2 regions of the Shewanella sp. 125m-7 genome follow, and region 1 is predicted to be linked to the other one. Evidence: predicted binding sites of a transcription regulator. Region 1 holds the regulator's gene; the other holds the start of a gene.

Region 1 (15,441 bases):
TTAGCTGCCATGAGTAAATGGCTTGAACGGCTAAACGGCGGGCCTTACGGCGCTCTGAAGGCTTCATTAAATTGTCCTAAATTACAGCTGTTCTTCAAGTGCTTGCAGAACGTTAACCATTTCTAGCAGACCAAGTGCAGCTTCGCCGCCTTTGTTACCTGCTTTAGTACCCGAACGCTCAATAGCCTGTTCAATGGTATCAGTGGTTAAAACGCCGAATGAAACTGGAATATCAAACTCAAGTGCAACTTGAGCTAGTCCTTTATTACATTCGCCTGCAACAAAATCGAAATGAGGTGTACCACCACGGATAACCGCACCGAGTGCGATGATACCGTCAAATTTTCCGCTTGCAGCAACACGGCGTGCAGCGAGTGGCAGTTCAACAGCGCCAGGCACTTTAACTACAGTGATATTTTCATCTGCAACTTGGCCAAAACGCTTAAGAGTGTCAACCGCACCATTGAGCAAACTATCAACAACAAAGCTGTTAAAACGTGAAACTACGATCGCAACTTTGGCGTTTTTCGATTCGATATTACCTTGAACTACGTTCATTTATCTTACCTAAATTAGCTTAATTACCCAGCATAGGGACGGAAGAGGCAGTATGATACCACAGCACTCCGCGCTGATCGCTATGCAATTAATAAGAAAAGTGTGAATTTAAGCCTCAGGCTGACAATCAACCTGAGGCCAGTATTTATTCTGCTATATATTCAGTTACTTCTAAACCAAAGCCTGAAAGAGAGTGATATCGCTTTGGTGAGCTCAGTAGACGCATCTTGGTTACGCCAACATCCGCTAGAATTTGTGAACCAACGCCAACTTGACGTGATGTACCCTGCCACTTAGCAGCAACAGGAGTACTGCCATTATCTTCAGCTTCGAATGCTTTGACTTTGGCTAAAATGTCACTGCTGTGCTCATGGTTACCCAATAGCACCAACACGCCACCTTCATTGCTAATGCGCTCCATTGCTTTTTCTAATGGCCAGCTACGCTGTTGGTCACGCTCTGAATGCAATAAATCATTGAAGGTATTTTGTAGATGCACACGCACTAAGGTATTTTCAGTCACCTCACCTTTAAGCAGTACATGATGCAGCTGATTATCAATAGTATCGCGGTACGTCAGCATGTCGAACTCACCAAAACGCGTTGGCAGTTTACATTTAGCTTCACGTACGACACTGGTTTCTTTGGTGTTACGGTATTCGATAAGGTCGGCAATTGTGCCCATCTTTAAGCCGTGCTTCTCGGCGAAGATTTCAAGATCTGGGCGACGGGCCATGGTGCCATCATCATTAAGAATTTCAACAATAACCGATGATGCTTCAAAACCTGCAAGACGTGCTAAATCACAGCCAGCTTCAGTGTGACCCGCGCGAATAAGTACGCCGCCTTCTTGTGCCATTAGCGGGAAGATGTGACCTGGTTGCACGATATCAGATGGCTTAGCATCCTTACCAACAGCCGCAAGCACGGTTACAGCGCGGTCTTGTGCTGAAATACCCGTTGTCACGCCCTCAGCGGCTTCAATTGATACCGTAAAGTTGGTTGAGAACTGGGCATTATTGTTAGTTACCATCAAAGGTAAATTCAATTGCTGACAACGTGCTTTAGTCAATGTTTGGCAGATAAGGCCACGACCAAATGTCGCCATGAAATTCACGGCTTCTGGCGTCACCATGTCGGCAGCCATGATAAGGTCGCCTTCATTTTCTCTGTCTTCGTCATCCATCAAGATGACCATCTTGCCTAGACGAATATCTTCGATGATCTCTTCTATACTATGTAACGCCATGTTCAGACCTTTATTTATTATCACTTAATTGAGATTTAAGCCTTTTAGAGCATTAACTCTACCACAGTGAGTAAATGTAATGATTATTCTATTTTATTAAAGCAAATTTTATCGCAAAACCAGTCTTTATCTTAAGAAACCTGAGCGAGCTAACAATTCCATAGTCACTTCAGGCTTAGGAGTGCCATCTGGCTCTTGACTGCCATAACTCATCAATCTTTCTAGATGACGAGCAATTAAATCCACTTCAATGTTAACGCTATCGCCCGCTTTCAGATCCACTAAGGTGGTTTCACCAGCAGTATGCGGCACAATAGTCAGTCTAAATTTATGCCCCTGCACTTCGTTAACTGTCAGGCTCACGCCGTCAATCGTAATCGAACCTTTATGGGCAATATAACGGCCAAGCTCTACAGGTGGCGACAACCAAAACTCAATCGCTTGGCCACGAAACTGCCTGTCATCGACATGGGCAATACCATCGACATGACCACTGACCATGTGCCCACCTAAACGGGTCGTTGGAGTCACTGCTTTTTCAAGGTTAACCGCCTTGCCAACCTGATAATGAGAGAACCCCGTCAAACTGACTGTCTCCGCCGAAATATCAGCCACATAACCATCACTCATCAACTCTACGACGGTCAAACACACCCCATTGGTGGCAATACTGTCGCCAAGTTTAACGTCAGACAGGTCAAGCTTTCCGCTGGCAACGGTTAAGCGAATATCATCACCGCGACGTTCAACTTTTCTTAAGTGGCCAACTGACTCAATAATCCCAGTAAACATAAACTAATTACTCACTCTTAACGTTAAGCGGGTGTCTTTACCCACTTTGCGCTCATCGATTAGGTTGATACGCGGTAGTTCTGACATAGCTTGAAAATCATCAAGTTCAAGCAAGTTACGCCCCTCTGAACCTAATATTTTCATCGCTTGGTACAGCACGATTTCATTAGCAAGCCCTTGGTTCACAAATGCCCCAGCGAGGGTCGCGCCTGCTTCAATTAGCACGCTATTACAACTCTGGCCTAGCAAACTCAATAGCGCATTGAGGTCAATACGCGAGTCAACCGCGGGCAATATCTGACTTTGAACCTGAGCCGGCCACGCTGCCTGTACACTTTCTGGATACGCGATTGTCGACACCAGTAGAATTGGGCTTGTTGTATTAAATAAGTTTAGCTCAGCGCCAAGACGAGCCTGACTGTCTAATACCACGCGCAGTGGTTGATGAATTTCGGCTGGCGCAAATTCTTGGGTCAGCGAGCCTAATTCGCCATAGCGCACATTTAAGCTTGGGTCATCAGCAAGAATGGTTTCAACACCTGTGACTAAGGCGCAGTGGCGCGCACGAAGTCGCTGTACATCCCGGCGCGCTTCAGGCCCCGTGATCCACTTCGACACGCCATTTGACAGCGCAGTTTTGCCATCAAGACTCGCAGCAAGTTTTACCGTTACCCAAGGCAAGCCTGTTTCCATACGCTTTAAAAAACCCAAGTTAACTTGCTTAGCTTCTTCGGTCATCAGTCCAACATCGACCTCAATGCCCGCTTCGCGCAGCATAGCGATGCCACGGCCAGACACTTCAGGATTAGGGTCGGTCACGGCAATCACCACCCTAGTTACGCCATGTTCAATTAAGGCTTTAGCGCAAGGAGGCGTACGACCATAGTGGCTACAAGGCTCTAGCGTGACATAAGCCGTCGCACCTTTGGCATCATCGCCTGCCATATTTAAGGCATACACTTCGGCGTGAGGGCCGCCAGCGCGAATATGGTAGCCTTCACCCACAATTTCGCCATCTTTAACGATAACGCTACCAACACTAGGGTTTGGACGGGTGGTATACATGCCCTTTTGTGCCAATTCAATGGCTAGGCTCATCATTTGACTGTCTTCGATAGACCACATAATGGCGGCGATTCCGATTGTTCGATTGATGGAGGACTAAGCGTTTAGTTTAGCCCTTGGAGCAACAGGTTATTTTTGCAGTTTAGCGATTGCATCGCCAAACTCTGAAACATCTTCAAAGGCGCGATAAACAGAAGCGAAACGAATATAGGCAACTTTATCTAAGTTGACTAAATGGTCCATCATCAAGTTACCTATCATTTCAGATTTTACTTCACGCTCGCCTGTGGCGCGCAACGTCGATTTAATCTTAGTTAATGCCTGCTCAATTTGGTCCATAGATACAGGTCTTTTCTCTACGGCTCTTAACATACCACCGCGCAGCTTTTCTTCATCGAAGGGCTGGCGACTGCCATCTTGTTTCACTACGCGGGGCATCACAAGCTCTGCGCCCTCAAAAGTAGTAAAACGTTCGTGGCATTGAACACACTCTCTACGTCGGCGAACCTGATGGCCGTCAGCGACTAATCGCGAATCAATCACTTTTGTGTCAGTTGCGCTGCAAAATGGACAATGCATTTAGCCTCCGTTTAGAAATTAGGTCGTGTCTCTCACTGGATTTAACTCAACCTCAGCAAGTGGGCTCGAATCAAAAAAGTATGCTCGAATAATAACAAAAATGGCCGCATAAATGCGGCCATAGGAGTCTACCTGATTTAACGCTTAAGGTTAACCGTAAACAGGGAACCTAGCGCACAATTCCAGAACCTGGCCCTTTACGCGTTCGCTAACGGCAAGATCTGAAATGTCATCAAGAATGTCACACATCCAGTTAGTTAGAAGCACTGACTCTTCTTCACCAAATCCACGACGGGTAATTGCTGGTGAACCAATACGCAGACCAGAGGTTACAAATGGTGAACGTGGATCGTTTGGTACTGAGTTCTTGTTCACGGTAATGTTAGCATTACCCAGTGCAGCGTCAGCATCTTTACCTGTGATGTCCTTGCTGATCAAATCAAGCAAGAATAGGTGGTTATCAGTACCACCAGAAACCACATCATAACCACGCTCAATGAAAGTACGCGCCATGACTTTTGCGTTAACAACCACTTGCTCTTGGTAAGTGGTAAATTCTGGGTCTAGTGCTTCTTTAAATGCTACCGCTTTAGCCGCGATAACGTGCATTAAAGGACCACCCTGTCCGCCAGGGAATACCGCAGAGTTTAGCTTCTTATAGAGAACTTCATCGTTGATTGCAGATAGAATCAAGCCGCCACGTGGGCCTGCAAGCGTCTTATGCGTTGTCGTTGATACAACATGTGCATGTGGTAGTGGGTTTGGATAGATGCCAGCAGCAACAAGACCAGCTACGTGCGCCATATCAACAAATAGGTAAGCACCTACTTTATCAGCGATTTCGCGGAACTTACCCCAATCAACAATACCAGAGTAAGCACTGAAACCAGCAATGATCATCTTTGGCTTGTGCTCAACAGCAAGACGCTCAACTTCAGCGTAATCAATCTTACCTGTTACTTCATCAATACCGTACTGAACCGCATTGTAAAGCTTACCAGAGAAGCTCACGTGAGAGCCGTGAGTCAAGTGACCACCGTGTGCTAGGCTCATGCCTAAAACAGTATCGCCGCCTTGAAGCAGTGCCATAAATACCGCTGCGTTAGCTTGTGAGCCAGAGTGTGGCTGAACGTTAGCGTATGTTGCACCAAACAATTCTTTAGCGCGTGAGATAGCAAGTTCTTCAACGATATCTACATGCTCACAACCACCGTAGTAACGCTTACCAGGGTAACCTTCTGCATACTTGTTAGTAAGCTGAGTACCTTGAGCTTCAATTACACGAGGACTACAGTAGTTTTCTGAAGCAATGAGTTCGATGTGCTCTTCTTGACGGCGCGTTTCATCTTCAATTGCTGCAAATAGTTGTGGATCGTAATCCGCGATATTCATATCTTTCTTCAGCATTACTCACTCCAGCTGTAAAATTCTTCTAGTAGGGTTGCGCGGTATGATACAGCGCATTTGATCACAATCCCAGTATTTACAACATGAAATTACTTGCATTTCTAGATGAGAGAGTTTTGTAAAAAGCACTAGTCGGTGTAAAAAACCATCAACACATCGCCAACTGACTTATGTGTTAACTGTGAATTAAACCGCTCCAATTCAGATTTAAGTTCTGTATCGAATCAAGTAGAATTGGCGCCATTCAACATAGAAAAAATACAATTAAAGAGAAATAACATGGCTCAATTTGTATATAGCATGCTTAGAGTGGGCAAGATTGTCCCGCCTAAAAAACAGATCTTAAAAAATATCTCGTTAAGCTTTTTCCCTGGCGCTAAAATTGGTGTCTTAGGCTTAAACGGTTCAGGTAAATCGACCCTACTGCGCATTATGGCCGGGCTTGATACTGAAATTGAAGGTGAAGCTCGCCCAATGCAAGATCTAAAAATCGGATACTTGCCACAGGAGCCAAAGCTAGATCCTAATCAAACCGTACGTGAAGCGGTTGAAGAAGCGGTTTCAGAGGCTAAGAACGCACTTGTCCGTTTAGATGAAGTCTATGCACTTTATGCTGAACCTGATGCCGACTTTGACGCCCTGGCTAAAGAGCAGGGTCAGTTGGAGGCCATTATTCAATCGCAAGATGCTCACAACCTAGATGTGGTATTAGATAGAGCTGCAAACGCGCTACGCCTACCAGACTGGGATGAGAAGATTGAAGTGCTTTCAGGTGGTGAACGTCGCCGTGTTGCGATTTGTCGTTTGCTACTAGAAAAGCCTGACATGCTATTACTTGACGAACCAACCAACCACTTGGATGCTGAATCCGTTGCCTGGTTGGAGCGCTTCTTACAAGAGTACACGGGTACCGTTGTGGCCATTACCCACGATAGATACTTCCTTGATAATGCAGCAGGCTGGATCTTAGAACTTGACCGTGGTGAAGGTATTCCATGGGAAGGTAACTACTCTTCATGGCTTGAGCAAAAAGACGCGCGTCTAACACAAGAGTCGGCAACCCAAAGTGCTCGTCAAAAGACGATTGCCAAAGAACTTGAATGGGTACGCCAAGGCGCTAAAGGCCGTCAGTCTAAAGGTAAAGCACGTATGGCTCGCTTTGAAGAGCTCAATACTAACGACTACCAAAAGCGTAACGAGACCAACGAGCTATTTATTCCACCTGGGCCTCGTCTCGGTGACAAGGTTATTGAAATTACTAACCTGACAAAATCATATGGCGACCGCGTACTTATCGATGACTTGACCTTCTCAGTACCCAAAGGGGCAATCGTCGGTATTATCGGCGCAAACGGTGCGGGTAAATCAACATTATTTAAGATGATTTCAGGTGCTGAGCAGCCAGACAGCGGCACAGTTGAGCTAGGTGAATCAGTACAAATCGCCTCTGTTGAACAGTTCCGTGATTCGATGAATGACAAGAATACCGTTTGGCAAGAGATCTCTGATGGCCAAGATATCATGCGCATCAACAACACTGAAATTCCGAGCCGCGCCTACGTAGGCCGCTTTAACTTCCGTGGTGGCGATCAGCAAAAGATTATCGGTACATTATCAGGTGGTGAGCGTAACCGCGTGCATTTAGCTAAACTGCTGCAAGCTGGCGGAAACGTACTGTTACTCGATGAACCAACCAACGACTTGGACGTTGAAACATTACGTGCACTCGAAGAAGCGCTTCTTGAGTTCCCTGGTTGTGCCATGGTGATTTCGCACGACCGTTGGTTCCTCGATAGAATCGCGACCCATATTCTGGATTACCGCGATGAAGGTAAAGTGAACTTCTATGAGGGTAACTACACCGAATACTCAACATGGTTGAAAGAAACCATGGGTACCGATGTGGTTGAGCCACACCGCTTAAAATACAAGCGCATGGTTAAGTAACATCCCATGACGATTTAAAAAGGAGGCCCATCGGCCTCCTTTTTGTTTTTTGCAATAAAGTAAGCCTAAACCTGCCATTCTCAGCGACCCGTTCATAAACAAATAACCCCCAATTCAATAACAAAAAGCCGAGTAATTATGCGAAGATAGCTATCGGTATAAAATAGCCAATAAAAACAAGTCGTGCATTCGATACATTAAGCAACAAAAAGCTACCGACATTAAACGACGAAAAATTATGGACGAACAAAACAATGGATGACAAACACCCGCTCGCAGTTGCAGCCGATAACTTAGACACTGCCCCCTCGGTCAAAGCTGATGCTGAAGCCACGGCTCACGCTCCCAAGCCGAAAGCTTTTTTAAATAGCATCAACCACTTTCGTGGTATTGCGATTATCTTTATCGTTATGGCCCATTGCTACCGCCCAGCGGGTTGGCAAATTGAAACCTTTGCCGACAAAGCCTGGTTCAACTTGATGATGAATGGCACGGTGTTTTTCGTGTTTATCTCCGGCTTTCTATTTCATCATGTGTTTTATCATCGCTGGGATTATAAAAAATACATGAAGAGCAAAACCAAGTTTGTTTTTGTGCCCTACCTGCTACTTTCATTACCTTGGATTATTTGGCATATCACTGTCGGTACCGATCCTATGATGCATAAAGAGATCGCAGACATCACTGCCCCAATACAAGCTGCTAGCTGGTATGTCATCACCGGACGTACTCTTACCGCTTACTGGTACATTCCCATGGGCATGATGCTGTTCGCGCTATCGCCCTGGGTGATGTACTTAATCAGAAAACAGCAAGTGCTCTATTACGCCATCCCCTTACTGCTGATTGCCATCCTGGTTCACCGCCCAATATCAAACCTGAATGCAATTCAATCTTTAGTCTATTTCTTGCCAGTTTACCTGCTGGGCGTTTGGGGCTCAGCCCATCGCGATAAGCTATTTCCGTTTATCGATAAGTATTGGCTCCCTATGTTAATAGCAGGCGTTGCGCTAGCACTGATTCAAGCCCACTATTTTGGCGCCGGCGTGCTCAACAAAGCCCCATTTGAGATGACTGTGCCTGATTTAATGCTGCCACAAAAAATCTTGTTAACCCTCGTCATACTGGCGATTTTAAATAAGTTTGAGCATATATCGATTAAGCCACTGCAAAAACTCGCCGAGGTCAGCTTTGCGATTTACTTTATTCATCCTTGGATCACCACGCCATGGTGGATGATTTACGATAGCCCTGACTTTTTAGGTCTAGCAGGGCAAGGTAATATCTTTACCACCTTAATCGTCACCTTAGTGATTGTTGCTATCTCTTACATGATTGCCATCATCATTAAAAAGTTACTCAGTAAGCGCAGCCGCTACCTTATTGGCTGGTAATGAGTAAACTTTATTTAAAAATAAACCTTAACAATAAAAGCTAACTATAAGAACGATTACATTATGTCTAAAGCCATACTCTATGCTGCATTACTGCTTTTGCTGTCAAGTCAGCTTAGCGCCAATGAAAACTATCAGAACGATGGGCCTTATTTGATCCACGAAGCGATGACGAACCAAACAGCCACGGCAAACTCAAAGCCACAAAAATCAGACAAATCACATAAACAGATCGCTTATTGGATCTGTAATGCAGAACTTAAATCCACTGAGGTTAGTGAGCATAAACTTACACGTCCCGAAGACTGCGGCAAACTACCACAACCCATACTGAGTGATGCCATCAAACAAGTGATGCCAGATAGCTACAGCGGGATAAAAAAAGTGGTCGCTCTCAGTGATGTACATGGTCAGTACGATGTGTTGATAACCTTGCTTAAAAACCAAAATATTATCGATGCCGATAAAAACTGGGCCTTTGGTGAGGGTCATATGGTGATGACCGGGGACATGTTTGACCGAGGCGATCAGGTAAATGAAGTATTGTGGTTTATGTACCAACTAGACCGACAAGCCAAAGCCGCAGGCGGTATGCTGCACTTACTCATGGGCAATCATGAACAGATGGTACTCGGTGGCGACTTAAGATACGTACATGAACGTTACGACTTAGCCAGCGAGCTGCTCGATAGAAGTAACGACGCACTCTACGCCGATGACACCGAAATCGGCCAGTGGCTAAGAAGTAAAAATACCCTAGTTAAGATTGATGACGTGCTGTATATGCATGGCGGCATAAGCAGTGAGTGGCTTGAGCGTCAGTTAACTATCGCAGAGGCTAACCAGCTATTTCGCGCTAACATAGGCAGGCCTAAAGCGGAGCTTAAACAAGATGAGTTATTGAGCTTCCTGTTTTATGGTAACGGTCCAACCTGGTATCGCGGTTACTTTTCTGAGGCGTTTACCGAAGCAGAGCTCGATAAAATACTGGCCTATTTCGATGTCAAACATATCACCGTAGGCCATACATCTCAAAAGCAGGTGCTCGGACTATTTAATAATAAAGTCATCGCCGTCGACAGTAGCATTAAGCGCGGTGAACAGGGTGAGCTGTTACTAATTGAAAACAATAAATTAGTACGCGGTCTTTTCGATGGTTCTCGTCAAGCACTCTAGCCTTTCGCTTGCTATCTAGTGCACTAGGGGGATGTTTGCTGCCAGTGCATTAAGTTAGAGCGCAGAGCGCAGAACGTAGAACTTAGAACTTAGGACCTAGGACCTAGGACCTAGAACCTAGAACCTAGAACCTAGAACCTAGAGCCAAGTTTGCTAGTTAATGCTTGGTTAGCTTTAGTTTGAATATTGGCCAGTTAACTATCGCTAAGCAACAGCCCTGTTATGATCAACTTCACTCCACATAATTTAACCCCACATAATTTAACTTCTTTGCCATCCCTCAGCTTTACCGACTACTGCTCCCTAGCTCATAGATAACCTTCCCCGCTAACCGACCGATAAAATACAAACCTAGCAAAAGCCGTAACAAAGGTTTCAATTAGTTAAAATTGATAACGAGTTGATCGTAAAAGGTAAAGTATTAACTTCTACTTTTCTTTACTTTACATTGCTTTACCCTATGAGCTCGGAATTTTAACTAAAATAATCTCAACTTTGGCTGTGTAAGTAATCATCATGAAATCCTCCTATATTCTTATTCCCGTATTATTGATTGTTGCAGGCGCAATAACCTTCAGTAGTTTGACTGAAGCTAAGCGAACTGACACCAAAGAAAGACCTGTTCGCACAGTGCCTGTCGTTACTGGTATTGTTGAGCAACATGAACTTTCCCAGTCTCTGTCACTAATCGGTAAACTTGATGCGGAGCAGTCCGTTTATATTGCCCCGCAAATAGCAGGTAAGATCAAATCGATTCAAGTCAGTACAGAGCAAGAGATTGCTAGCGGCCAGATCCTTATTCAGCTTGATGACGCCAAAGCACAAGCCGCTCTAGCTGAGGCAGCCGCCTATTTAGCCGATGAGAAACGTAAGTTAAAAGATTTTGTAAAACTGCTAGATAAAAACGCTATAACCAAAACTGAAATTGATGCCCAAAAAGCCAGTGTTGATGTCGCCCTTGCACGTTTAGCCGCAGCCCAGGCCGATCTTGATTACCACTACCTAAGTGCTCCATTTGCAGGTACTGCGGGGCTTATCGATTTTAGTCAAGGTAAGATGGTGAGTGCTGGCACAGAGTTATTAACCTTAGATGATTTATCTAGCATGCGTCTTGATCTGCAGGTGCCAGAAAATTACCTGTCACAACTCAGCGTTGGCATGAAAGTCAGCGCAAAAAGCCGTGCTTGGCCAAAGAAAGACTTTATCGGTAAGGTTATCGCCATTGATTCTCGTGTGAATCATGACACCTTAAACCTTAGAGTTAGGGTGCAGTTTGACAATCCAAACCACCAGCTAAAACCGGGTATGATGATGTCGGCGACCATGTTGTTCCCCAGTGTGTCTGAGCCAGTGATTCCCGTGCAGGCGCTAGAATACTCAGGCACTAATCGCTTCGTTTATGTTGTTGGAGCAGATGGTATTGCTACCCGCACCAAAGTGACTCTAGGTGCTCGCATCGATAATGAAGTGCTAATCACCGACGGACTCAACATTGGTGACAAAGTCGTGGTTCAAGGCCTAGTCAATATGCGTGATGGCCTACGTGTAGATGATTTAGCCCCGTCAGCTCTCGCTAACAAAGAAACCGACAAAAAAGCGGATAAAGAACAACAAGCAAGAGGAAGCATCTAAATGTGGTTGTCTGATGTTTCGGTAAAACGCCCGGTTGTTGCCATTGTACTGAGTTTATTATTATGTGTTTTTGGCGCAGTATCCTTTACTAAACTTGCCGTACGCGAGATGCCTGATGTAGAAAGCCCGGTGGTGACGGTAATGACCACCTATGAAGGCGCATCGGCGACTATCATGGAAAGTCAGATCACCACTGCACTAGAGAGTGAGCTGACCGGTATTAGTGGTGTCGACCAAATTCAATCAGTCACTCGTAACGGTATGTCACGCATTACTGTGACCTTTCTTTTAGGCTGGAACCTCACTGAAGGTGTCAGTGATGTACGTGACGCAGTAGCGCGTGCACAGCGCCGCTTGCCTGATGAAGCTAACGATCCTATCGTGTCAAAAGACAACGGCACTGGCGAGCCTTCGGTCTACGTCAATTTAAGCTCGTCAGTGATGGACCGAACCCAGCTAACCGATTACGCCCAGCGCGTACTAGAAGATCGATTTAGCCTCATATCGGGTGTGAGCAGCGTTGATATATCTGGTGGCTTGTATAAAGTCATGTATGTGCAACTTAGCCCAGATCTCATGGCGGGTCGTAATGTGACTGCCGCTGATATTGTTAAGGTGCTTAATAAAGAAAACGTCGAAACACCTGGCGGTGAAGTTCGTAACGACACCACTGTGATGGCAGTGCGCACCGCACGTTTATATCAAACCCCCGCTGACTTTGAATACTTGGTTGTTCGCACCGCTGCCGATGGCTCACATATCTATTTAAAAGATGTCGCTAAAGTCTTTATTGGCGCTGAGAACGAAAACTCAACCTTTAAAAGCGATGGCGTAGTCAACATCAGTTTAGGCGTGGTGGCGCAATCAGATGCCAACCCACTGGAAGTTGCGCAAGATGTGCATAAACAAGTTGACCTGATTCAGCAGTTTTTACCTGAGGGCACAAAGCTGATTGTTGATTATGACTCAACCGTGTTTATCGACCGTTCGATTGATGAAGTCTTTAGCACCATAGCGGTAACGGCCTTGTTAGTTATTTTAGTACTGTATATTTTTATTGGCCAAGCGCGAGCAACATTGATCCCAGCGGTTACTGTACCGGTATCGCTAATTTCAGCTTTTATTGCCGCCAATATGCTTGGCTACTCGATTAATCTACTCACCCTGATGGCGTTGATTTTATCAATCGGTTTAGTGGTTGATGACGCTATCGTAGTGGTAGAGAACATCTTCCACCATATAGAAAAAGGCGAGCCGCCAATCCTAGCGGCCTATAACGGTACACGTGAAGTCGGCTTTGCGGTTATGGCCACCACTGCCGTATTGGTCATGGTGTTTTTGCCTATCTCGTTTATGGAAGGCATGGTCGGCCTGCTATTTACTGAGTTCTCAGTAATGTTAGCGGTGTCAGTACTATTCTCATCGCTTATAGCCCTAACCCTAACACCAGTGCTTGGTAGTAAAATTCTTAAGGCAAACGTTAAACCTAATCGCTTTAATTTAATCGTTGATAACGCCTTTAGGCGCCTTGAAGATAACTACCGAAAAATGGTAACTAAGGCTGTTTCATTGCGGCTTGCGGCGCCATTAGTGATTATTGCCTGTGTACTTGGCAGTGGTTGGTTAATGCAACAGGTTCCGGCACAACTCGCACCACAAGAAGATAGAGGCGTAATTTTTGCCTTTATTAAAGGCGCTGAAGGCACCAGTTATAACCGTATGGCAGCCAATATGGAGATAGCTGAAGACAAACTGATGCCGCTACTCGGCCAAGGCGTAGTGAAGTCTTTTAGTATTCAAGCCCCCGCTTTTGGTGGCCGTGCTGGCGACCAAACTGGTTTTGTGATTATCCAACTTGAAGACTGGAATGACAGAACGGTTAACGCGCAGCAAGCGTTAGGCGTTATTTCAAACGCCTTAAAAGGTATTCCTGATGTGATGGTCAGGCCATTACTGCCTGGCTTTAGAGGCGGCTCAAGTGAACCGGTACAATTTGTACTTGGCGGCAGTGATTATCAAGAGCTGTTTAAGTGGGCGACCATGCTTGAAGAAGAAGCCCTTTATAGCCCGATATTTGAAAGCCCTGAAATTGACTATAAAGAGACCTCACCTGAGCTGGTAGTGACCGTTGATAAAGAACGTGCAGCAGAGCTTGGGATAAGTGTTGCTGAAGTTTCTGAGACCCTAGAGATCATGCTTGGTGGTCGCAGTGAAACCACCTTTGTTGAACGTGGTGAAGAATACGATGTGTACCTACGTGGCGATGAAAGCAGTTTTAGTAACGTGGCCGATTTAAGCCAAATCTATATGCGATCTAACAAAGGTGAGCTTATCACCTTAGATACGATCACTCATATTGAAGAAGTCGCCTCAGCGCTAAAGCTCAGTCACAACAACAAGCAAAAGTCGATTACCTTAAAAGCCAACTTAGGCGAAGGTTATACCTTGGGTGAGGCGTTAGATTTCTTAGATCAAAAAGCAATTGAGTTACTACCAAGTGATATCACGGTTGCTTACACTGGCGAGTCTAAAGACTTTAAAGAAAACCAAAGCAGTATCTTTATCGTCTTTGGTTTGGCGCTATTAGTGGCTTACTTAGTGCTGGCGGCGCAATTTGAAAGCTTTATTAACCCGTTAGTGGTGATGTTTACCGTACCTATGGGCGTATTTGGTGGCCTATTGGGTCTGTATCTCACCGGACAAGGCTTAAATATCTACAGCCAAATTGGCATGATTATGCTAATTGGTATGGTGACTAAAAACGGTATTCTAATTGTAGAGTTTGCCAACCAACTACGTGATAAAGGTCTTGAGATTGAGCAAGCTATTATTGATGCGTCAGCAAGACGTCTGCGCCCAATTCTAATGACAGCCTTTACCACCTTAATTGGTGCTATTCCGTTGATCTTGTCGACGGGTGCAGGCTCTGAAAGCCGTATTGCGGTAGGTACAGTGGTGTTCTTTGGTATGGCATTCGCCACCTTTATCACCTTGCTAGTCATCCCTGCTATGTACCGCTTGATTTCAGGAGCCACCAAGTCACCAGGTTTTGTCGAGTCACAACTTGATAAAGCGATTGCTGAGCACGCGCAAATGCCCCCTACTCAGCAGTAAGTTCAACACCTCGCTTTTAAACTAAAAAGGAGCTCTATGGGCTCCTTTTGTTTTAATTAAAACAAAACATTTGTTGAGGACAGTATAGTTTGAACATCCTCAACATCATTTATAGCGAAGGCAGCTCACCACGAAGGACACCGAGGGCTCGAAGAAAGGCAACAGCTCAAGCCGTTTGAGAACTTGGAGGTTTACCTTCGTGTTCTTCGTGAAAGCGCAGCGCTTCGTGGTGAGATTACGCTTTTGAAACGTAAAACGATGACAACCATAATGCTCTCCAGTTCTCATAGCTCGCTACGTTCAACCTAGACGAGCCTCTATCTAACAATTTTGTGTGTCTCAATTATTTCTCTTTATTACATTCGACAGAGTGTATTGAACTTGTTCAAACTGAGAGCCATCTTGCAGCTGTACTGCTGTAACAGCAACATTACCTCCATCCTCAACATCAAAAGCCGTCTACACTTAAGCTTATCAAGCATTACTCACCATTAGCGGTCAACCATTAGAGCAATGCCTTAACCCCTT
Region 2 (15,441 bases), on a different contig from region 1:
TCAAACAAACCTTGCTCGAAAAGGTCAATATGAATGCCGAGCAAGTAGAGCAACTTAGGACATTATGTTTATCGTTAACCCAAGAGTTGACTGAAAAGTAATCAATCGATTTTCTAGTTAAAAAGTCGGCACGTTAAATGCTTTGAAGAGGGTTATATTTAATTAATGCCGGCTTTTTGACGATGAATCCACTGAGTAGTATCAGCAATACCATCAACAGTAATGCGCTTGTATCAGACGCTTATGGCGTCAATAGTGGCCAGTCAAATGTTGGCGGTGCAGGGGCGGTTGCTGAGTTAGGGGCAAAAACGCCTCAAGCTGAAACGACTCAGCTGTCAAAAAATGATAATACCTTGGTACTATCAGGCCGGGCTGAGCGAGCACAAAAAATTGAAGCTATGGCCAATGACTTCTTTAAAGGAGGTCAGTTTAGCTCGGCGCAATTACCTTCGCTTATTCAACGTCTATATCAAGATGGCATCCTGTCTGAAGGTCAACTCAATCGATTATCTAATAGCGGCTTCGATATCCCGCCTGCAGAAGCGCAGCCTTTATCTGACTTTATCGATGAGCAGCGCAGTACATTAACCAATAGCGAACAAGATAAAGAGCTTGCCGAGCTGCTGGATAATGCCAAGTGGGTCATGGCAGCGATGGACATATCTCAGTCCCCGGTGGTGGCTCAAAAAGCGAATCAAGTCTCTAGTCAAATTACCGAGTTGCTGCAATCTGAAAGAGCGCTAACTGAAGCACAGCAAAACCAGTATCAAGGACTTAAATCATTAATGCAGTTAGCGTCAATGACGGGCGAGCATCAACAAGAAAATGGTCAACTTAATAGTTATCTTGCTTTAGCTAAAAAGCATTAAGAGTGATTCTCTTTTGTAGTTGAATTTGTTCACTTGAAAAGCCTCAATTTTTGGTCAAAATTGACTGCGATAAACTCGCCTTCTAGTGCTTATCACTGCGCCTTTATTAACGAAGCCAATAAGTTGCCTTTATTCCAATTAGACAAGATTATTCATCGATAATTTTTATCCACAATTTATACCTCAATTATCCTGCTTCTAGCCCTCTTCTACGCCTCCGTCAAGGGCATAATTTGAGATCAGTGGCTTTGTAGACAGAACTGTTTTCTTATTGTCTTCCTCCTTTAAAAGTATGATCTGGATCAATGTGCTTGTTCTTATTTTATAGCTTAATGCGCCACATATTGTGATGTATTGAAAAAGTGCCACTATATATAGTGTTACTTAGTTGAGCGAGCTGAAGAGGATTTATACAATGCCAGTGGTTATTAAACGGGATGGTTACCGTACGCCTTTTGACGAAACAAGGATTAAAGACGCCGTGATAGCAGCTGCTAACTCGGCAGGTATTGAGTGCGCTGAATACGCACAACAGATTGCGGAAAATGTGAGAGAAAGTGTTTCGCAGTTAGCAGAAGTTAATATCCATGATCTGCAAGACACCGTTGAAAACTTGCTCATGGAAGGGCCGTATAAATCTTTGGCGCGAGTGTACATCGAATACCGTCACGATAGAGACATTAATCGTGAAGTTAGCAGCCGTTTGAACAAAGAGATCCGTGGTTTGGTTGAGCAAAGCAATGCGGCTTTGTTGAATGAAAACGCCAATAAAGACTCTAAAGTGATCCCAACTCAGCGCGACTTGCTTGCGGGTATTGTGGCTAAGCATTATGCCAAATGCCACATTTTACCTAAAGACGTCGTCGCGGCACATGAATCTGGTGAGATCCATTATCATGATTTAGATTATGCGCCATTCTTCCCGATGTTTAACTGTATGCTTATTGATTTGAGCGGCATGTTAACTCATGGCTTTAAGATGGGTAACGCTGAAATTGAAACACCTAAGTCAATTTCTACTGCGACGGCAGTAACGGCACAAATTATTGCGCAAGTGGCAAGCCACATCTATGGCGGTACAACGATTAACCGTATCGATGAAGTATTGGCACCCTTTGTCGCTAAGAGTTACGACAAGCACTACCAAGTTGCACTTAATTGGGGCATTACTGACGCAAAAGCGTTTGCAACAGCGCAAACTGAAAAAGAGTGTCACGATGCATTCCAGTCACTCGAGTATGAAGTGAACACACTACATACTGCCAATGGGCAAACCCCATTTGTGACTTTCGGTTTTGGTTTAGGCACTTCTTGGGAATCACGCTTAATTCAGCAGTCGATGATGACAGTGCGTATTGCAGGTTTAGGTAAGAATCGTAAAACAGCGGTATTCCCGAAGCTTGTTTTCGCTATTCGCGATGGTATCAACCATAAAACGGGCGATTGTAACTACGACATCAAGCAGTTGGCATTAAAATGCGCTACCACGCGTATGTATCCAGATATTCTTAACTACGAACAAGTTGAGAAAGTGACGGGTTCATTTAAAACGCCAATGGGCTGCCGTAGCTTCTTAGGTACTTTCGAGCAAGATGGCGAGCTTGTGCATGAAGGTCGCAACAACTTAGGTGTTGTGAGCTTGAACCTGCCACGTATTGCGCTGGAAGCAAAAGGTGACGAAGCTGAGTTTTATCGTATTCTTGACGCACGTTTAATCATGGCTCGTAAGGCCTTGGATACTCGTATCTCTCGTCTTGAAGGTGTTAAGGCGCGTGTTGCTCCTATCCTCTATATGGAAGGCGCATGTGGCGTACGTTTACGTGCAGATGATGATGTTTCAGAGATCTTTAAGAATGGTCGCGCTTCAATCTCGCTAGGCTACATTGGTCTGCATGAAACCATAAATGCACTTTATGGCACTGCTGAGCATGTTTACGACAGTGAAATGCTACGTGAAAAAGCCATTGCCGTTATTAAGTATATGAAACAAGCAACAGACAGCTGGAAAGCTGAGTCTGGTTACGCATTTAGCCTGTACAGCACACCAAGTGAGAACTTGTGCAGTCGTTTCTGTGCCCTCGATACTAAAGTATTTGGTGTGGTTGATGGCGTTACCGCTAAGGGTTATTACACTAACAGCTTCCATTTGGACGTTGAAAAGCAAGTTAACCCATATGACAAGATAGATTTTGAACAGCCATACCCAGAGATAGCTAATGGTGGTTTCATCTGTTACGGCGAATTCCCGAACATGCAAAATAACGTCGAAGCGTTAGAGAACGTGTGGGATTACAGTTATAGCAGAGTGCCATATTACGGTACTAACACCCCTATTGATGAGTGTTACGACTGTGGCTATACCGGTGAGTTTAGCTGCACTAGTAAAGGTTTCACTTGCCCTAAGTGTGGCAATCATGAGCCAAGCCGTGTGTCAGTGACGCGCCGTGTATGTGGTTATTTAGGTAGCCCAGATGCAAGACCGTTTAACTATGGTAAGCAAGAAGAAGTTAAGCGCCGCGTGAAGCATCTGTAGTAAAAATACTAGGGGCTTAGCATGCAAATGGCTAAGCCTGTAGATATTGGGTTTTTATACATAAAAGGTGCTGTGTTCAGCACCTTTTTGTTTTCTAGTTAAAGCAAAATTCTAACTGAAACGAGTTTAATATGAATTATCATCAATACTATCAAACCGATGTGATTAATGGGCCCGGCACTCGCGCTACACTTTTCGTATCGGGGTGTGAGCATCAATGTCGTGGCTGTTATAATCAGTCCACTTGGAATCCTTGTTCAGGTTATCTATTTGATGAACAGATGCAACAGCGCATTATTGATGACTTAAATGATCAACGTATTAAACGCCGAGGCTTGTCATTATCCGGTGGTGACCCGCTATATCCTGCCAACCTCACTGCAATTTTGTCGCTAGTTAAACAGGTGAGGGGGCAATGTCCTGGTAAAGATATTTGGTTGTGGACTGGCTACACCTTAGCTGACTTATCGGCTCAGCAGCAGGAAATTGTCGACTTAGTGAATGTCGTGGTTGATGGTAAGTTTGAGCAATCACTTGCCGACCCAAGCTTAGTTTTCAAGGGCAGTAGCAACCAAGAGATCCATTACCTCAGGTAGAATGAGCATATTACTAACGTAACTTGTCACTTGTTTAGCTATAAACCTAGGTAAAATTGACTTATATACTGTTATAATGTGGCAATAACGACAAAACAACGTCAGTTGACTGAGGTTGTTTTTGTTTCTAAACGTGTTATTTAGATTTGAATTTAAGGTTTGTAAATGAATTTAAAGCAGGAGCTGCAAACGCTCAACGATAAGTTAGACAAATTTCGTCGTAAGCTAGCAGCAGCTGAAAAGCGTACCGATCCGACGGTAATTATTCAGTTTAAGAAAGAAATTGCCGCAATCACCAAACGGATTAGCAGTGTTAAAGGCCAACAGACACGTGAACTAAGCAAAGAAGGCGGCACCGTTGTAGGCCTTAAGTTTAGCCGCGTATTGACTAAAGCCGAGCAAGCAGACATGGGTAAGTTGAAAAAGTCTGTTAAAGGGTTAGTTGTCGTTCACCCAATGACGGCTTTAGGTCGTGAAATGGGTATTAAGCAAGTTACAGGCTTTGCACCAAAAGAGTTTTAACTGCTTTTAGTTATTGATTTAGTGAGCCGCTTCAAGGTTATCTTTAAGCACTGGGCTTATGCTTGCTCAAATTAGGTCTATGGCAAATTAGAGACCACTTTAAGCCATAGACTGACTGAACCAGCAAGAGTATCGTCTCAAGCATTTATTTTCTTTATCAGGACGTTTGCAGTCTCATGGAATGAGAGTTGTCGTTAAGGTTTTTTCATGTCGATTAAATACATCGCGTCTTCAAAATTACCCACCCCTTGGGGTGTTTTCGAAATGCATGGTTTTGAAGATAGTGAGACAGGTAAAGAGCACGTCGCGCTTACCTTTGGTACATTTTCTCCAGACGCAGCAATCCTCGGGCGTATTCATTCAGAATGTTTAACCGGTGATGCGCTATTTAGCTTGCGTTGCGATTGTGGTTTTCAGCTACAAACGGCAATGCAAAACGTGGCTGAAGAAGGTCAAGGTTTTATTCTTTATCTACGTCAAGAAGGTCGTGGTATCGGTTTACTGAATAAAATTCGAGCTTATGAGCTACAAGATCAAGGTGCGAATACGGTCGAAGCAAACGAGCGTCTAGGGTTTGAAGCCGATATGCGTAAATACGACATGATCATTCCTATGATGGAAAAGATTGGTGTCGCAAAAGTACGTTTAATGACCAACAACCCTCGTAAAGTGAAAGCAATGCAAAGCTTTGGCTTAGAGGTTGTTGAGCGAGTGCCACTGCAAGTGGGTAAAAATCGCTATAATGAAGGTTATCTCAAGACAAAGTCGACCGAGTTGGGGCACATGATGTCTGAGTATCACTTCACTGAAACGGATACTGAAGCTAAAGAAGATTAATCCCTTTCAGTAAAAGCCTTAATTTCCTTGGCTTTTACTCTGTTATACCGCTATATTCGGGCTATCAATTAGAGTTTAAGTAAGTTTAAAATCAATTTATGGCCCGTTTGCGTTACCTATCAACTTTACCTCTTTTGATTATAGTGCCTGCTCAGGCAGAGACCGATTACAGCCATTACGCATTCGCTAATTATCTGGGAAGTGGTCTTTACCGAACGTCGGGCCAAAATGCTACTGTCGCTAACATTCCACTTAGTTTTGATCTACAGCGCTCAGAGACTGAGTCCTTAGTTCTTAGAACGCCAATCTCCATGGGTTTTTTTAACTTTACTTGGACTGATTTGCCTGATGGAGACTTGCCATCAAGTGTGGGGACACTGACCGTGACTCCAGGTCTAGAGTACCGGGCTAAGACGTCTGAAACTCATGAATTCCAGACCTATGGCGATCTCGGTTTTGGCACTAACTTTACCAATGGTAATGATGTGGTAATCTATTCGGCTGGGATGTCGAGTCTGCTTGATTTTGAGCTGGGCAATACCCATCCACAATGGGTTAATCGCATATTCTTCGCCGGTTATAACACCTTGCATGATGGCGCGAGTGAGTCATACTCTGCGGTGCAGTCAGGCATTGATATTGGCACTAACTACTACTTTCAAGTCAAAGGTGTTGAGGTTGAACCGCGGTTCTTTGTTGCTGGCTATTGGTACTTTGATAAATTGAAGTTTACCACCCCGTTTGAAGAAGACGTGCTGGTGGCGAATAGTTTTGAAGTTGGAGCTACTCTGGCTTTTTCAAAACCGATAGGTTGGGATCTGATTAATATTAAACGCTTTGGCTTGAGTTATCGTAAGGGCGATGGTGTAGAGGTTTGGCGCTTAATCTTTGAGTTCCCCATCTAGAAATGAGCTAGAGGTGGCAGGTTCCTAAGGTGATTATAATAGATTGGCTTAACGAGTGTATTAAACCAACCTATTATCTCGAAACGGATAATCCCGAGACAAATTATCCCGAAACGGATTATTTACCCCAGATTTTAGCGTTAGCAGCGGGTAGCGACTCTCTAGGTTTAGCTGGCTTTGCAGCTGCGCGTTCACCGTCGTAATCTCTAGGTGCTGGCAATGGCAGTTTATTCATCTTTAGATAAAGGTATTCTACTTTATCTCGTGCCCATTGCGTTTTACGTAAAAACTTTAAACTCGACTTGATGCTCGGGTCATGGTTAAAGCTGCGGATATCAATACGGCTACCTAGCTCTTCCCAACCATAATGATCGACAAGATCGGTTAATATATCTTCGAGTTTAATACCGTGTAGTGGATTGTTTACTTGAGTCATAGTCTTGTTGCTGTCGTCTTGTTCGTGCTACTAGAATAGCTTAATTATATCAGCTTATTTGTGGTAGATCTTTAGGGATTGAATTGACAATATCCTTAAGCAATAAAAAGAGAGCCATAAGGCTCTCTTTAACGGTTATGTTCGATTTATTAGAAACTAATGCTGTTTGCTCATAAGCATCTGGTAACCGCCGCCATTGTAGACGTTAGTGTACCCTTCACTTATAAGCATCTTGTTGGCGATGCCACTACGATTTCCGCTACGGCAATAGACAACCACTGAGCGATCCTTTGCGATCTGTTGTTTTGCAAATGTGCTATCGATTTGCTGATAAGGAATATTGATGGCGTTTGGTAGGTGGCCTTGAGCAAACTCTTCAGGGGTACGAACGTCCACCACTAAGGCACCGGCTTCAATTTTTTGCCAAGTGGCCTTAGGGTCTTGATCTGCGGCCATAGTTAACGTGCTAAACATGATTAGCAGTAAGCTTAGGCCTAGCAACCATGTTATTGTTTTTGGCTGTTTGTGCTGTAAATTAAAAGCGTTACTCATCAATATACCTTTATTTATCATTATTTAATCTTGATTGGCAGTCGCTAGCTCTGCTTCTGATTTGAAGCCAAACTTACGCAATATCATCGCTGCCGGACAAAATCCAGTATAGGCGCTTTGAAATAAATTAGCTCCTACAAAAACCGTGAGCCAGATAAAATTATCGTTAATCCAAACAGTTAGGGCAATAGATACTAAAACCATAAACCCTGCAAATGCCATGATGGCGCGTTCAATAGACATAGAAACTCCTTGTTAAATCCAGCTAAGTTGTTATCGGTTTTGTACCTGTACTAGCGCTATTTTAGCGTTAGTACAGGAAGTAGAATTACAGATATCGTTTTTTCATTACCGCGTAATAGAGCACAGGGATCACAACCAATGTTAATAGGGTTGAGATTAAAATGCCGAAGATAAGACTGATTGCAAGGCCATTAAATATAGGATCATCGATAATAAACAGTGCACCTATCATGGCCGCTAGTGCCGTTAGCATGATGGGTTTTGCTCTAACAGCACCAGAATGGATCACTGCTTGCTGGAACGGTACGCCAGCAGCGGTTTCTTGATGAATGAAATCAACCAGTAATATCGAGTTACGTACAATAATTCCTGCCAGAGCAATCATGCCTATCATTGACGTTGCGGTAAATTGTGCACCTAACAGTGCATGACCAGGCATGACTCCGATAATGGTCAATGGAATAGGCGCCATTATAATTAACGGCACAATGTATGATTTAAATTGGGCGACCACCAAGAAATAGATAGCGATCATTCCAACGGCATAGGCGATCCCCATGTCTCTGAATGTTTCATAAGTCACTTTCCACTCTCCATCCCAAAGAATCGCTACGCTATCGAGTCCATTTGGCTGGGTTACGTAGTGCTGATCAAACCCTAGACCTTGCTTATCGTTGATTTGGCCCACCATATCAAACATACCGTACAAAGGACTGTCGAGTGGCCCCGCCATATCAGCGACGACCATGATCATTGGGATCATATTTTTATGGATAATGGGGCTATCAATATTACCTTTGTCGATGTGGACCAGTTCTGATAACGCGATGGCTTGATTGTTATGGCCGCGCAACGTTAAATTAAGGACTTGGTCTAAATCAACTTTGGTACCTTCTTGTAGCTGGATGTTGATTGGGACGGGGCGTTTTTGATTCGCTTTATGCAAATAGCTAATATCTTTACCACCAACAGCTGTCGCAACTAAATCAACAATGTGGCTATAAGGTACGCCGAGTAAACTCGCTTTTGTTCTGTCGATGATAACTTGCCATTTAGCGGCGGATTCTGGTAAATAAATATCGATATCGACCACATCTTTGGTCTGTTTAAATACGCCGAGCAGCTCGTTTGCAGCTTGCTCACGTATCGCTTCACTAGGACCATAAACTTCAGCAAGAATAGGCGACCATACCGGTGGCCCGGGTGGCACTTCAACCACTTTAATATTGGCGTTATATTTTTTGCCAATGGCTTGCAGTGGCTCACGCACCGATAAGGCAATGCTGTGGCTATCACGGTCGCGGTGTTTCTTATCGACCAAATTCACCTGGATATCGCCTAACTCTTGGGTTTGACGCAGGAAGTAGTGACGTACAAGTCCGTTAAAGTTCATGGGTGCACTTGTACCTGCATAGAGCTGATAACTATCTACCTCTTCAACTTGATTGAGATAGCGGCCGAATTCCTTCAAGGCTTTTTGGGTTTGTTCAACGGGGGTGCCCTCCGGTAGGTCGACCATGACTTGAAATTCTGACTTATTGTCAAACGGTAGCATTTTTAACACCACGAGTTTGCCAATGGGGAGCGCAATAGCCGCCCCGATAAGCACAAATATGGCCGCGGCTAAGCCAAAGCGGGCTTTGCGGGCATTGTTACCTAGCACAAATGGGCCAATAAGGCGGTTAAACAGGGTAAACATCGCACCGCTGTTTTCACTTGGCTGTGGCATATTGGGGTCGGTATGCTTGTGTTTAAGCAGTTTTTTACTGAGCCAAGGGGTGATCATGAATGCGACGGCAAGAGAGATAAGCATGCCCATACTGGCATTGATGGGGATAGGGCTCATATAGGGCCCCATTAATCCAGATACAAAAGCCATTGGCAGTAGCGCTGCAATAACAGTAAATGTGGCCAAGATGGTGGGGCCTCCGACCTCATCAACGGCAACAGGGATAAGCTCAGCAAAAGAACGTTTACCCATTGCCATATGCCGATGAATATTTTCAACCACCACGATAGCGTCATCGACTAAAATCCCGATAGAGAAAATCAACGCGAATAGCGATATGCGATTGAGGGTAAACCCCCAGGCCCAAGAAGCAAACAAGGTCAGTGCTAGCGTGATGATAATGGCAATGCCGACCACCATCGCTTCTCTGACGCCCATGGTTATCAACACTAGGATGACGACAGCCGCTGTGGCAAAAAGTAGCTTTAAAATGAGGGTATTAGCTTTGTCGCCTGCGGTTTCACCATAATTGCGCGATACGCTGATCTCTACGCCATCAGGGATCAGGACATTTTCAACTTGATTGACGCGATCTAAAACTGCGTTGGCAACATCTACGGCATTTTTACCCGGCTGTTTACCTATGGCGATGGTCACCGCGGGGTAAATATCTTGCTTATCGCCATGCCAGGCACTTTTTAGCGGAATGTTTGATTTAAGGGTGATATCCGCCAGATCGGCAAGATAAACAGGAGCCGCTTGACTGTCGGTATCTTGTTTTACCGCAATGACTAGCTGTTTTACATCTTCAATATTTTGTAAGAATTGGCCTGCCTGTACCTTAATTTCTTGGTTACCTTGTACAAGAGAGGCGGGCATCGAAATGTGGTTGTTGCTACTCAGGCTTTGGCTTATTTCATCAAAAGAGACACCGTAATAGTTCATCTTCACTGGGTCGATTCTGACGTTTAGTGTCAGCTGATGCTCGCCTACCGAGTTAATCTCTCTGGTGCCTGCAATGCGTTTAATTTCAGTTTCTAAACCGTTGGCAACCTGAGTGAGTTGCTCTGCAGAGACTTGAGGCTGTTTGGACCATAGGGTGAGGCTGACAATGGGCACATCATCAATTCCACGAGGCTTAATTTGTGGCTCGCCGACACCCGCCTTTAGGGGGAATTTGTCGAGGTTAGAGTGGAGTTGATTGTACAGTTTCACAATGGCGTCATTACGCTCAATTCCGACTTCAAATACCACAATAAACAGTGCGCCGTCGGGCTGTGAAAACGAATAGAGGGTATCGATACCTTTAATTTCTGAGATCACCTGCTCGATTGGTAAAGTGACCAGGCTCTCGACTTCGCGCGGTGTTGCGCCGGGGAAAGGCACAAACACATCAGCAAAGGTCACATCGATTTGGGGTTCTTCCTCTTTGGGCGTGACTAAGACTGCAAAAAGTCCGAACAATAAGCCCAGCAGCGCTAATAATGGCGTGATAGCACTGGATTGAAAAGCGCTAGCAATGCGTCCAGAAATACCTAATTTAGTTTGAGTTTGCATGACAGGTCTTCCTTAAAGCTCTACGGCTAGATTCGATTAGGTTTTATGGTTTATGACTTTGCTTAAGCATTAGCAGTGCCTGATAGGCATCTTTTGCGACAATATCGCCATCGGATAAGCCCGCAAGGATCTCAACCATTGCATTATCGGTCTGGCCCAATCTCACTTGATTGAGTACCCAGGTGTCATTTTGCTGAATATAAACGGCACTGAGCTCATTCATGGTCAGTAATGCCGATTGAGGGATAAAAATAGCCTGTCGACTGCCACTAATAAACTGCGCTTTGATAAGGCTTCCTGGGAATGCGCCCCGAGTGTTTTGAGGCAGTGGTATACGCACTTTGTAACTGCGACTTTGAGGGTCAACAAAACTGAACAGAGTTGGGGTATCTACGTCGAACTGTTGGCCGTTATCTAAGGTTAACTTGAACACGGGCTGCAGTTTTAGTGCTTCGATATAACGTTGAGGAACTTGGGTGACGGCGCGCATTTGTTTGACTGAGTAGCCAGAGTAGAGTGGCTGCCCAGGACTGACGGTTTCACCTTGCTCTACATGTCTTTGGGTTACAACGCCTGAAAAAGGTGCGCTAACAACCGTGTATTTTAACGACTCTGTTGCTTGAGTTATTTGTGCATTAGCCGCGCTAACCGCCTGTTTGGTTGATTTGGCATTGGCTTCTGCTTCATCCATTTCCCCTTTTGAAATTGCGCCTTTGGGAAATAGCTGTTGATAGCGTTCAAGTTGAAGTTGAGCTTCGGTGTTAAGTGCATTGGCTTTGGCGTAATCAGCTTCGGCAGCAGCAAGTTGTGCACCTTGCTCTTTATTGGTGATTTCGAGTAAAGCAGCGCCTTCAGGAACGATATCGTTAATATCATAATTAAGGTTGATAATTCGACCAGAAGTTTGGGCTGAGACCGTCGCGGATTGAGTTGGCTCCACAATTGCGTCAAGAGATACCCAATTAGCATAGCTCTTTGCAGCCACCGTTATAGACTCGAGCTGCTTACCTTCTGCTGCAGCAGCAGGGATGCTGATGAAGGGGATAGAGCCTAATAAGAGATAACCCAATAGTGTTTTTTTCATAATTATTATACGTCAAAATCAATCCATGCAATAATTCTAATGGAAGAGATGGCTAACTGCAATCACTATTCATTAGAAAAATGCGATGGATGTTTTTCAGCTTGCTAACTTAATCGTTAAGGTAGTAGGTCAATGTAGAAACGATACGGATTTTTTTGATGTAGGGAGTGTTGCTGTCTCTGTCGTTAATACTAAATTGTCCTTGCGTCGCTTTTTTAATTTTACCTAGCTTGGAATCAGAGTCCTTGGCAAATTTTTCTGCGACTTGGCGTGCATTTTGAGTGGCAGATTGAATCATTTCTGGTTTGACTCTGTTTAGCTCTGTAAACAAAAACTGCGCTTTACTATTGTAGTCTTGATCGGAAATGGCAATGCCGTCTTTAACTAGGCTTAACATATTAGTGCGGGTTTTAAGCAGTAAATCGACTCTGTCAGTATATAAAGAAATAGAGATTTTTGCGGCGTAACGGTATTTAACATTTGGATCGACATAACCTTGGGCTTGTCTGTCTTCAATTGCAGGTAGCGCAACGGTTATTTCACTGTCACTAAAGCCTTGCTGCTGTAAAAATTCGACGACCTTGTTCGTTTTGCTCTGCACTGTCTGGTAAAGGTTATTGAGATTGTTATCGACCTCACTGAATCGAATTGGCCAAATAGCAATGTTTGCTCGCACCTCTTTTTCGGCTAAGCCTTTTACGGTGACCGTTCGATCCATCGCTTTCATCTTAATCAGTTTATCGCCAACGGTACTCGCTGACATTATCAGGCCAAAGCAGAGTAAACCACCAAGAATAAGGGCGGGTAGGGCATTGTGCTTAGACATAAAGTACTCAGAGTTACTGCAAGTACTGTTAAGTTAGCAGGGAATAGCAGATTAAGACAATGAATAAGCTTTCATCAGTATATCGGATTTATTAGAACTCAGGGCGATAGACTAAAGGCAATAAAAAAGCCGCATTAATATGCGGCTTTTAAAACACAAACAGTTTTACTGTTAAGCGCTTAGCTTAGAACTTGTAGTTGTATTGAATAGAGTAGTACGTAGCATTTGACGTAGTAGTCGCATGTACAGTACCTAAATCAGGGCCAAGCTCAGGGTTTAACATGCCAACCATACCTAAGACTGAGCTTTGTTCTGTAAGATGTGTTTCTTCGCCGCGAACAAATGCGATACCAAAATCTAAACTAGTGTTTTTAGATAGGTTGTAAGTCGCACCCATGGTATACCACTGACGGTCTGAATCTGGAATAGAGATAGAGCTGACTTCGCCCACTACGCCTTGGTCAAACATGTAACCTGCACGCAGTGTCCATGTGTCAGTTAGGGTATATGTTCCACCAACACTGAATAACCAAGAGTCATCCCAAGCGTATTTCTTTAGTTGAGCTTCAGAAGGATCGGTAACCGTGATCTCGTGGAAATCTCCCCAAGTAGTCAACTGGGCAGTGTAATGCAATGCAAACTTTTCTGTTAGCTGGTGGAAACCGGCAACTTGGAAGATATCTGGAAGAGGAATGTTGATCTCTTCGTAGTGCTTGCCTGTGAAAATTACTGTACCGTCGGCGCTGAACTCTGGGCTGAAGCGGTAGCTGATACCAAAACGGTTGTCTGCATTGATTTCATATACAGCGCCGACAATACCACCAAAAGCGATACCTTCAGCATCTACATCAACGAGCTCTACATGTTGTGGTCCTTCAGGTGTTGGCATTGCACCACCACGTGTTAACGTGCCAGAGCCATAGATCACATCAAGACCTGCACCCACACTGAAGTTATCGTTGATGCGGTATGATGCACTTAGATTGAAGTTGATAGTTGTCACTTCAGTCTTACCAAGCAGATCAATAGGAGCGGGTATTGCACCTGCAACGATGTTGTTTGATAAATCGGTAGTATCGGTACCTGTGCCGAAATTACTGAACATAGCAACACCGTAAGCGAACTTGTCGTTTACTGGGCTCACATAATAAAAGTTAGGGATAATTTTGGCTTCAGCGCCATCATCAACACTACCGTAATGGAGTTCACCTAGGTTTGAGTTAACAAATACATCTTGAACTTCAACTTGTACGTCAGCATAAGTTAAGCCCATTGAAAGTTGTTTCTCATCAAACAACGCCATAGCTGCTGGGTTACGTGAAAGTACTGATGCATTATCAGCAATCACTGCGTCACCGGCGAATGCACGGCCAACACCTGTTGCCGATTGGCTGTTTATTTGAAAGCCAGCAGCCATTGTTTGAGTGCTTGCTAGAGCTACTGATACAGCAATAAGAGTCTTGTTGAAATTCTTCATTATTATCATCTCTATTATATTTTGGTCTTGCTTATATGGGCTAATTCATGATTAGCGGCAAGATCCACTTGTTAGACCAGTGCATAGTAGGGAGATGTGAGCTAGCTAACAACTCCGACCAGAATCGTTTTGTTGTTAGTTATTGGTTAATTGTTGTTTGGTTTTGTGGTTATAAATGCAGCAAGTAATTGAAATGTGTAAAAGAAACTATAGCCAGCATGGACTTGCAAGCGTGTACAGGTTTGATTCTTGGTTAATGGGATGTAACTTCAAGAAAAATAAAGAAGTTATCTTTAAAAGCAAAAAAGCGTACAAGTGTACGCTTTTTACCTGTTTTCGCTCGCTATTGCAGCTATAGCTTAGCTTCGAAGCTATCGAACTGCTGTTTGATTGCCTCAGGAGGACTTTGCAGTTTACTGACGAGCACACCAGCAAGTGTTGCTAAAATAAATCCGGGTAGAATTTCATAGATGTCGAAAATGCTGCCAGTGAGTTGTTTCCAAATCACAACGGTAAGCGCGCCAACAATGATGGTAGCGATAGCGCCATTGCGGCTATAGTTACGCCAAAATAGTGAAAGCAACACCACAGGACCAAATGCGGCACCAAAACCGGCCCATGCATAACTCACAAGACCAAGCACGCTACTGTCTGGATTAAGGGCAACAATACCCGCAATAACAGCAATGGCCAATACACCAATACGACCGACTAATATAAGCTCTTTGCTTTGCGCTTGAGGGCGTAACCATTTCTTATAGAAATCTTCGGTGACAACACTTGAGCACACTAGAAGCTGCGAGTCGATAGTACTCATAATCGCTGACAAGATAGCGGCAATAAGTAAACCACCAATCCATGGGTTAAAGGCGGCGTGCGCAAGGTGAATGAATACCGTTTCAGGGTTTGATAACGGCTCTGCCGCAAAATAAAGACTACCAGCAATACCTGTTGCTAATGCACCTAATAAGGCTAGTAGCATCCAGCTCATTGCGATGCGGCGTGATACAGGAATATCATCAGGCGACGCGATAGCCATAAAGCGCGAAAGAATATGTGGTTGACCAAAATAGCCAAGTCCCCATGCTATTAGCGATATAAAGCCAATAAAAGTGGTATTTTCATTAAACAAAGACAACATCGCGGGATCAATGTTCTCTAGACCAACTTGTGTTTCAGGAAGGCTGAAAATGGCCACCGGAACGATTAGGAGTGCAACCAGCATTAAGCAGCCCTGGGCAAAGTCAGTCCAGCTAACGGCTAAAAAGCCACCAA

Evidence for each region. The regulator NrdR, encoded in region 1, represses ribonucleotide reductase genes. The targets are predictions, from matches to a motif close to AAACACNANATNTNGTGTTT.
Region 2: a site for NrdR is predicted at 3,437-3,456, ahead of nrdG (anaerobic ribonucleoside-triphosphate reductase-activating protein). Genes of this name have one in related genera too.

What each region holds. Positions count from the first base shown of each region.
Region 1 covers NZ_JBRILQ010000001.1:164,413-179,853, reverse strand. The annotation lists gene nusB (transcription antitermination factor NusB) at 1-67, opposite strand, end outside; gene ribH (6,7-dimethyl-8-ribityllumazine synthase) at 82-558, opposite strand; gene ribBA (bifunctional 3,4-dihydroxy-2-butanone-4-phosphate synthase/GTP cyclohydrolase II) at 704-1,807, opposite strand; gene ACVBIL_RS00795 (riboflavin synthase) at 1,934-2,599, opposite strand; gene ribD (bifunctional diaminohydroxyphosphoribosylaminopyrimidine deaminase/5-amino-6-(5-phosphoribosylamino)uracil reductase RibD) at 2,603-3,724, opposite strand; gene nrdR (transcriptional regulator NrdR) at 3,794-4,243, opposite strand; gene glyA (serine hydroxymethyltransferase) at 4,394-5,650, opposite strand; gene ettA (energy-dependent translational throttle protein EttA) at 5,930-7,597, shown strand; gene ACVBIL_RS00770 (acyltransferase family protein) at 7,852-8,991, shown strand; gene ACVBIL_RS00765 (metallophosphoesterase) at 9,055-10,167, shown strand; gene ACVBIL_RS00760 (efflux RND transporter periplasmic adaptor subunit) at 10,684-11,799, shown strand; gene ACVBIL_RS00755 (multidrug efflux RND transporter permease subunit) at 11,800-14,913, shown strand.
Region 2 covers NZ_JBRILQ010000030.1:13,970-29,410, reverse strand. The annotation lists gene ACVBIL_RS14040 (MarR family winged helix-turn-helix transcriptional regulator) at 1-101, shown strand, start outside; gene ACVBIL_RS14035 (hypothetical protein) at 183-869, shown strand; gene nrdD (anaerobic ribonucleoside-triphosphate reductase) at 1,285-3,402, shown strand; gene nrdG (anaerobic ribonucleoside-triphosphate reductase-activating protein) at 3,534-3,998, shown strand; gene ACVBIL_RS14020 (YibL family ribosome-associated protein) at 4,164-4,520, shown strand; gene ribA (GTP cyclohydrolase II) at 4,728-5,357, shown strand; gene ACVBIL_RS14010 (hypothetical protein) at 5,456-6,262, shown strand; gene ACVBIL_RS14005 (VF530 family protein) at 6,381-6,698, opposite strand; gene ACVBIL_RS14000 (rhodanese-like domain-containing protein) at 6,855-7,250, opposite strand; gene ACVBIL_RS13995 (YgaP family membrane protein) at 7,275-7,493, opposite strand; gene ACVBIL_RS13990 (efflux RND transporter permease subunit) at 7,579-10,779, opposite strand; gene ACVBIL_RS13985 (efflux RND transporter periplasmic adaptor subunit) at 10,823-11,863, opposite strand; gene ACVBIL_RS13980 (SIMPL domain-containing protein) at 11,973-12,689, opposite strand; gene ACVBIL_RS13975 (OmpP1/FadL family transporter) at 12,874-14,166, opposite strand; gene putP (sodium/proline symporter PutP) at 14,519-15,441, opposite strand, start outside.